2 regions of the Pseudarthrobacter sp. RHLT3-21 genome follow, and region 2 is predicted to be linked to the other one. Evidence: riboswitches for the same ligand, from Rfam matches in the RefSeq annotation. Region 2 holds a riboswitch; the other holds the start of a gene.
What was found. A riboswitch is a leader RNA that binds a small molecule or an ion and turns the genes downstream of it on or off. The one in region 2 is predicted to bind thiamine pyrophosphate.

Region 1 (4,205 bases), on a different contig from region 2:
TGACCGCGTCCCGGGCGGTGAAGCAGCCTGCGGTGTTGGGCAGGATCCGGATCCCGTGGTCCACCAGGAGCTGGAAAAGGGACCCCGATTCAGCCGGCGAATAGCGCCGCATGGCCACCGTGGTCAGTTCGGTTCCGGACGCCAGCAGGGCTGCCCCCAGCCCGTCGAGGCTCGGGGCGCCACCGGTGCCCATGATGAGGCGGGAGCCGAGCTCGACGCCGTCGATGACCAGCCTGTCTGCGGCCTCGGGCCGGTTCTGTGTGCTGATGTTGCTGGTTACTGTCATGGTGTCAGCCTCCCTGGACTGCTGTGACCAGTTCGACGTCGTCACCTTCGGCGAGCGCCGTGACGAACCACTGGCTGCGGGGTACTACTTCGGAGTTATGGGCGACGGCGACGCCGAGTTTCTGCCCGTCTGTCGCCTGGCCGTTGGCTGCAAGTTGACGGCCCGTGATCTGGCTGATGAGGGTGGTGATGGAGGCGTCGTCCGTCACGGAATGGCGCGAGCCGTTGAGGGTGATGTTCATGCTGATTCCTTCTGTGGGTCGAGGTCCTTCGTGCTGCTGATGTCCTTGGGTGGGGACGGTACTCCGGCCAGTCCGTGCTCTGTGCCGGCCACCTGGTGCTTTCCGGAAAAGCGGGCCGGGCTGAGCGCCCCCCATCGCGGGTCTGTCCGGCCGTCCAGCAGGTCCCGGCAGATCGCCGCCGCCGCCGGAGCAAGCAGCACTCCGTGGCGGAAGAACCCGGTGGCAACAATCAGCCCGGCAATGTTCCCCGCGTTCCCCGCGCTGTGCCCGCTGCCGGTCCCGGCTGCCCGGTCCGGTACCCTGCCGAGAAGAGGTGCGTTGTCCGGAGTCGCCGGCCTTGCCCGCGCCGTGCATTCCAGGAGTTCAAGCTCCGAGACGGCCGGCACCAGGACCTGGGCGTCACGCAGCAACTGGTAGACGCCGCCGGCCGAGACAGCACCGTCGCCGGTCCCGGCGAGCGCGTCCTCCCGCTGCGTTGCCCCGATCACCACGGTGCCGTCCTGCCGGGGAACGATGTAGACCGGCACGCCATGGACCATTCCGCGGACCGTCGAGGTGAGGAGCGGGCGCAGGTGCTGCGGAACTGCTAGTCGAAGGATGTCACCGTAGACAGGCCGCAAGGGCAGCTGCAGTCCTTCCGGGAGGCCATCCAGCGACGCCGCCTGCAATCCGTTGGCCACGATGGTCTCGCGCGCTTGGACGGTTCCGCCGTGGGCGAGCTTCACGCCGCTGACGCGGCCGTCCTCCCAGAGAAGGGCAGCGGCCCGCTGGTCAACGGCAAATCCCCCGCGGGCACCTGCCACGGCGGTTCCTGCTCCCGGTTCGTGGACGGCCAGGACTTCCTGGAGGCACGCCACCAGTTTCCGTGGATCCACCTGGTGGTCGGCGGGGATGTCCAGGGCGCAGGATATTGCCGGGCTGAGCAGGGATTCCCTCGTCCTGGCCGCACGGACGGTCAGGGGTTCCACCACCAGGCCGCTGGCCTGCTGCACGGCCCGGAGGTCCATCAGCGCCCGGCGGTCCGCAGCGTCCGCGCCGATGGCGAGGGTCGGCGTCGTCAGATATCCGGTCTCTCCAGCCCCCGCCAGGGCGAGGTCTGCCGCGAAGGCAGGCCACAGGCCGGAGGACGCCAGCATCAGCTCCAGGAGGTCTTCCTCCTGGTAATGCAGTTCGCTCACAGGGGCAAGCATGCCGGCGGCTGCCCAGCTGGCCCCGTTCCCGGGCGCGTCATCGATCAGCACGACGGAACGGCCGGATCGCCGGGCCTCCCAGGCTATGGCGTGGCCGATGACTCCGCCGCCGATGACTGCCACGTCGGCGTGCAGCACGGCGGCCGGGCTGGCTGATGCAGTCTCAGGTTGGTTGCTTATTGCGGGGGGCATATGGTTCCTTCCCTACGCCGGTACTAGCCGGATCAGGTCAAGCGGTCGGCTCTGACGCCCTCTCAGCCCGGCCGCTTTGTGACGGCTGCATCGGGCTCCCGCAGTACCCGCCCAGTTTAGGGGAATTAGGCTGGTTTCCATGAACGCGCAATCTTTCGCCGCTGCAGGCACGTCCTCCGCCGCCTCTTCCACCCCCACATCCTTGACCGGAACAGACCCCACCGACGGCATAGACACGGGCCTCCCGCACAGCGCCAGGCTGTATCTGTGCACCGACGCGCGCCGTGACCGCGGGGACTTTGGCGAGTTTGTGGACGCGGCTTTTGCCGGCGGCGTCGACATCATCCAGCTCCGCGACAAGGCGATCGAGGCGGCGGAAGAGCTGGAGCTGCTGGCCGTGGTTCAGGCGGCGGCCGAACGTCACGGAAAGCTGTGGGCCGTCAACGACCGTGCCGATATCGCGATGCTGTCCAGCGCCCCCGTCTTCCACATCGGGCAGAAGGACCTGCCGGTCGCGTCCGCCCGCACCCTGCTCGGGGCCCCCGCGGCGATCGGGCTTTCCACACACACCGCCGAGCAGATTGAAGGCGCCATCCGGCTGTCCGGCGGGCTGACGTCCGAACGCGGCCTGGACTACTTCTGCGTCGGACCGGTCTGGGCCACTCCCACCAAACCCGGCCGGGCCGCCGTCGGCCTTGACCTGGTGCGGTACGCGGCGGATGCAGTCCGCGCTGCCGGTGGCACCCCGGCCACTTTCCCCTGGTTTGCCATCGGAGGCATCGATCTCGGCAACGTGGAGCAGGTGGTGGAGGCCGGTGCCGGCAGGATTGTTGTGGTGCGTGCCATCACCGAGGCCTCCGATCCCGCAGCGGCGGCGGCGGCGCTCCTGGCGGCCCTGGACGCGGGCGCATCCTGAGAATCCCCCGCGTCGCGGACGGCGGGCGTGCACGATCCGTGGAAATCGGGCTAACCTGACTTTCGTGTCACATCATCGGTTGGCCCCCAATGTCCACGAGCAGACCAACGACCTCGCGGCGGCACTGAGCGCCCTGCGGACCGAGCTGGAACTACCGGGACCCTACCCGGCGGAGGCGGTCCGGGACGCGGAAACGGCAGTGGCCGCGCACGAGTTGCCCGGCGCCGACCTGACGGACGTGGACTTCCTCACCATCGATCCGGCGTCGTCCACTGACCTGGACCAGGCCCTGTTCATCGAGCGCGCGGGCCCTGGCTACCGGGTGCTTTACGCCATCGCCGACGTGCCGTCCTTTGTCCGCCCCGGCGGCGGACTGGATGCAGAGACCCGGCGCCGCGGCCAGACGTTTTACGCCCCGGACGGCCGTATCCCGCTGCACCCGGAGGTCATCAGCGAAGGGGCCGGCAGCCTCCTGGCCGGGCAGCTCTGTTCCGCCTATGTGTGGGAGTTCGGGCTGGACGACACCGCACAGGTCTCCGCGGTGAGTGTCCGCAGGGCCACCATCCGCAGCCGGGCCAAGCTGAGCTACAAGGGAGTCCAGGCCGAACTCGACGCCGGGACGGCCGGCCCTGTCCTGCAGCTCCTGAAGGAAGTAGGGCTCAAGCGCGTTGAACTGGAGCGGCAGCGTGGCGGCGCCAGCCTGAACATGCCCGAGCAGGAAATCGTGCAACTGCCCGACGGCGGCTACCGGATTGCCGCGGCGCCGCAGCTTCCGGTGGAGGACTGGAACGCCCAGATTTCCCTGATGACCGGGATGGCGGCGGCAAACCTGATGTTGGCGGGAAAAGTGGGCATACTGCGCACCATGCCCGCGCCGGACGAGCGCTCCCTGCGTCACTTCCGCATCCAGACCGAGGCCTTGGGCAAGCCATGGGACGGAAAAATCAGCTACGGCGAATACCTCCGCAGCCTTGATCCGACCCAGCCCCGGCAACTGGCCATCCTGCACTCCGCCGGCATGCTGTTCCGCGGCGCCAGCTACACGGCGTTCGACGGCATCGTGCCGGACGACGCGATCCAGTCCGCCATCGGCGCCGCCTATGCCCACACCACAGCACCACTCCGGCGCCTGATCGACCGCTTTGTCCTGGTGATTTGCGAAGCCCTGAGCAACGGCAAGCAGGTACCGGACTGGGCACGGGAAGCCCTGCCGTCACTGCCGGAGATCATGGCCGGATCCGACCAGCTGGCATCGCGGATGGAACGCATGGCGCTGGACACCGTGGAGGCCGCGCTCCTGGTCAACCATGTGGGCCAGGAATTCGATGCGATCGTGATCTCCGGCTCCAAGCCGCAAAAGGACAACGGAAACGGCAACGG
Region 2 (4,205 bases):
GGTTGCCGCGGAGGGTCAGGGCAGCCCTCATGCCGCACGTGCTTCCTGGCGGGCGCCGCCGCGAGAGGCCGGGCCAAGCCGCAGTTCGGCCCCGCCCAGGACGGCGCTGAATTCCTGGTCGTGGGTCACGGAAACCACGGAGGTCCCGGCGTCGAGCAATTCCGAGAGGAAGGATGCGAGCTCGGCCCAGGTGTTGGCGTCCTGGCCGAAGGTCGGCTCGTCGAGCACCAGCACACGCGGGTGTGCAGCCAAGACCGTGGCCACCGACAGGCGCCGCTTCTCGCCGCCGGACAACGTGTACGGATTGGCGTCCACCAGGTGCGTCAGGCGCAGCCGTTCCAGCAGCTCATCAACCCGCTCCTCGCCATGCCCCAGGTGCCGCGGGCCGAACATCAGCTCGTCCAGCACCCGGCCGGTAACAAACTGGTGCTCGGGCTCCTGGAACACGGTTCCGATGCGGGAAATCAGCTGGTTGGCTTTCCATTTGAAGGGATTGATCCCGGCCCCCTCGGAAAGCTCGACAGCGGCGGACACCTTCCCCGCCACCGGCGCCAAAAGTCCGGCGAGCGTCAGCGCAAACGTTGACTTGCCGGCGCCGTTGGGCCCCGTGACGGTGAGTGCGTGGCCGGAACGGACCTGGGCCGTGATGCCCGACTGCACCGGCACGGGCGGGATGGTCCGGAGGCCGCGGCGCCGCGGACGCTCGCGGGAGACGGCCAGGTCCTCAGCGGCCAGCAGCAGGTCACCGGAGCCTGTGGACGCACGGCGGCGGGTTGCCGGAACATACCCCGGCACCCACACGCCCGCGCCGATCAGCATGTCCCGCGCCTCCGCGAGCACCTGGTCCGGCGGCCCGTCCAGCAGGACTGCGGACGTACCGGCGGAACTTCCAGCGGAGCCCGCTGCGGAGCCCGGCTGGAGCACCACAATCCGGTCCACCAGGTCCTTCCACACGGACACGCGATGCTCCACCACAACGAGTGTGGCGCCGGTCTTGTCCAGGCAGCGGCCCACGGCGTCGCGGACTTCCAGCACACCGGCGGGATCAAGGTTTGCAGTGGGCTCGTCCAGCAGGATCAGCCCGGGCCGCATCGCGAGGATACCGGCCAGAGCCAATCGCTGCTTCTGCCCTCCGGACAGGGCCGACGTCGGGTGGTCCAGCGGCAGCCCGGCGGCACCGGGCCCGCCGTCGGCGTTCAAACCGGCGCCGTTGGCGTTCAAACCAGCTCCGCCACCCACGCGGCCCCCGGCACTTCGGAGGCCGACGTCGTCGAGCGCTTCATGGACGCGCCGCCAGATCTCGTCCGGCGGAACGGCGAGGTTCTCGGCGCCGAAGGCGACGTCGTCGCCCAGGCGCGACAGAACCACCTGCGTTTCCGGGTCCTGCTGCATCAGCCCCGAGCGGCCGCGCTGCCCGCGGGGCACCACGCCGTCGATCAGCAGCGAACCGGTTTCGTCGGCGTCGTCCCCTTCATCCCCCAGCACCCCGGCGAGCGCGTGCAACAGCGTTGACTTGCCCGCGCCCGAGGGGCCCAGCAGCAGCACCCGCTCGCCGGGAGCGATCTCGAGGTCGAGCCCATGGACGGCGGGGGCGGAACGTCCGGCATGCCGCCAGCCCCAGCCACGGGCGGACACCGCGGCGGGGCGCACTCCGGAAGCGCCGGCGTCGGAAGCGGTCATCAGTTGAAGACGGGCTCCGAAGCTGCCTTCCGGGACGCGAACGAGCTCAGCACGCCGGTCCTGGCCAGGCCGCGGGTGGCGATCCAGGACAAGGCGCCCGCTATCACTGCGCCGGAGATGGTGCAGAACACGATGTACGCGAGCTTGTCGGCGGGCTCGTAGGCGATGTTCCAGCCCCACGGCAGGAAGGAGTCATTGAGGCCGCAGAACAGTCCGGCGCCGGCACCGGCCAGCAGCGCGGCGATGAGGTTGTACTTCTGGTGCAGGAAGGACTTGAACCGGACGTTGCCGTACACCAGCAGGAAGAACACCAGTTCGGCGCCCAGGCCCTGCAGGATTCCGGAGATCAGCACCGTGGCGCCGTATTGGGAGCCCATGATGAGTTCGCCGGTGGCGGCCACCGCTTCGCAGAAGAGCGCCGCGCCGGGCTTGCGGATGATGAGCATGCCCAGCACCGCCGGGATCATCCAGCCGCCGGCGATCAGGCCGGTCAGCGGGGGGTAAACGGCGTTCATGGGGGCGGAAATGATGCCGGCGCCCTGGGACCAGGCCCAGAAGATCACGCCGCCGGTGATGGCGATGAGCGCCGCCACCACGATGTCCACAACGCGCCAGGTATTGCCGGTCTTTTTGATTGCTGCAGTTGTCATTCGGTCCTCCTGAGGAACAGGAGGGGAAAGTACCAGGTGTGCGGCGCTGCCGCCGTTTGCCGGACACTTCGAGAACTCGACTCCCTTGCGCCGGTACTAACCGGATCAGGTTCGAGGGTCTGCGGCTGTCCGCACTCTCAGCGCCCGTCTTCGGTCCCCCGGCAAATGCCAGTGATGTCCGACGGCGGCGCTCCCCTGTCGTTAATAAATCTGCCCTGATGGGCATTGTCCAGTTTACACCGCGGGCGGGGTAGATTGTGGGCCATGACTGCCAACAACCCGACTGTGACTGCCTTCAATCCCGACTCGAGAGTGGCCCAGGCGGAGGGGCTGCTTGAGGCGCTGATCGCCCGGATCGAGGCCGAGATCAGCGAGCTGCAGTTTCCGCATTTCACCAAGGACGATTCCCTCAACCTGGGGCTGCTCCTGGTGGAGCTGGGAAAGACGCGCCGGCTGCCCATCGCGATAGACATCACCAAGGGTGACCAGGTGCTGTTCCACGTGGCCCTGGACGGCGCCACCCCGGACAACGAGCACTGGATCCGGGCCAAGCAGCGCACCGCCGCCAGGTACGAGATCCCGTCGTTGCTGGTGGGACTCCGTGGCAGGCTGCACGGAGGCCGCATCGAAGACCACGGCTGGTTCGACGAATCGACTTACGCACCGCACGGCGGCTGCTTCCCGGTCTACGTCGCCGGCGTTGGCGCCGTGGCCACGGTGACGGTCTCAGGCCTGCCCCAGCAACAGGACCACGACCTCGTGGTGGAGGCGCTGCGGGAGATTCTGGAGTCCATGCAGCCGGGTTAGGCTAAAGACAATCCCGGATCCGCTCACAAGGAGTTCAACGAATGAACCTGTTCATCAAGCTGCTCGGCACCGCAATCAGCCTCGGCGCCGGATTCGTCGGCACCAAGATGGTCAATACCGTATGGGAAAAGTCCACCGGCCGGAAGCCTCCCACCGGCAAAGACGAAGACACCCCCACGAGCCTCCGCTCGGCGCTGACGTTCGCGCTCATTTCGGCCTCCGTCAGCACCATCATCCAGGTGCTCGCCAACCGCGGCACGCAGCGGGCCATCACCCGCTTCGCCAAGTCCCAGGACATCGTCTAACCGCACCACCACCCCGGAGTTTTTGTCCAGATAACGGCCTCTAACCGTCCGTCAAACCGTGTTATCTGGACAAAAACTCGCGCGGGCGGCGTCACTCACGCGGGACGGTCCGGACGGTGGGTGACGCTCAGTCCCGCCGGCCGCCGTCGGACGCTTCATCCCGGGAGGACTCATCCCGGGCCGATTGTGCCGCCTTCTGGACCACGGCGTCGAGTTCATCGGAGCTGAGGAGCTCGCGGTGCAGGTGTTTGGTGCGGTAGCCGGCGCGGCCCACCATATGGGCGGAAACCGGCACGGTCAGCAGCTGGAAAATCCAGGCCACCAGCAGCACCGGCCACACCCACCAGGTGCGCAGCTGCAGACCGATGGCCGCAAGGAGCAGGAACAGCCCCAGCACCTGGGGCTTGGTGGCCGCGTGCATACGGCTCAGCAGGTCCGGGAAGCTGAGCAGCCCGACGGCGGCGGCGAGCGACATGAGGGCACCCACCACCAGGAATACCGCCGACACGGTATCGATGACGCTGTCAACCACGGTGGCCTCAGGATTCATTGGCTTGCTCCCGCCGGTCGGCCACAAAGCGGGCAACGGTCACTGACCCGATGAAGCCGACGATGGACAGCGCCACCAGCGGCATCAGGTTGTTCAGGTGCCGGTTGACGGCCATGTCGATGCACAGGGCCGCGCCGAGGATCGCGAGCAGGACGTCGGAGGCCAGCACCCTGTCCAGCAGCGACGGGCCGCGGGAGATCCTGATGATGGCTC

Region 1: linked by a shared signal. The riboswitch ahead of thiO (glycine oxidase ThiO) and the one ahead of AC50YA_RS12635 (ECF transporter S component) in region 2 are both predicted to bind thiamine pyrophosphate.

Annotation. Positions count from the first base shown of each region.
Region 1 is NZ_JBWZCI010000001.1:74,533-78,737, reverse strand. Features, by position in the region: gene AC50YA_RS00400 (thiazole synthase) at 1-286, opposite strand, end outside; gene thiS (sulfur carrier protein ThiS) at 291-527, opposite strand; gene thiO (glycine oxidase ThiO) at 524-1,909, opposite strand; TPP riboswitch at 1,902-2,021, opposite strand; gene thiE (thiamine phosphate synthase) at 2,049-2,825, shown strand; gene AC50YA_RS00380 (RNB domain-containing ribonuclease) at 2,890-4,205, shown strand, end outside.
Region 2 is NZ_JBWZCI010000010.1:33,640-37,844, reverse strand. Features, by position in the region: gene AC50YA_RS12645 (energy-coupling factor transporter transmembrane component T family protein) at 1-31, opposite strand, end outside; gene AC50YA_RS12640 (ABC transporter ATP-binding protein) at 28-1,680, opposite strand; gene AC50YA_RS12635 (ECF transporter S component) at 1,680-2,330, opposite strand; TPP riboswitch at 2,395-2,537, opposite strand; gene AC50YA_RS12630 (heme-degrading domain-containing protein) at 2,595-3,137, shown strand; gene AC50YA_RS12625 (DUF4235 domain-containing protein) at 3,179-3,442, shown strand; gene mnhG (monovalent cation/H(+) antiporter subunit G) at 3,570-3,992, opposite strand; gene AC50YA_RS12615 (MrpF/PhaF family protein) at 3,982-4,205, opposite strand, start outside.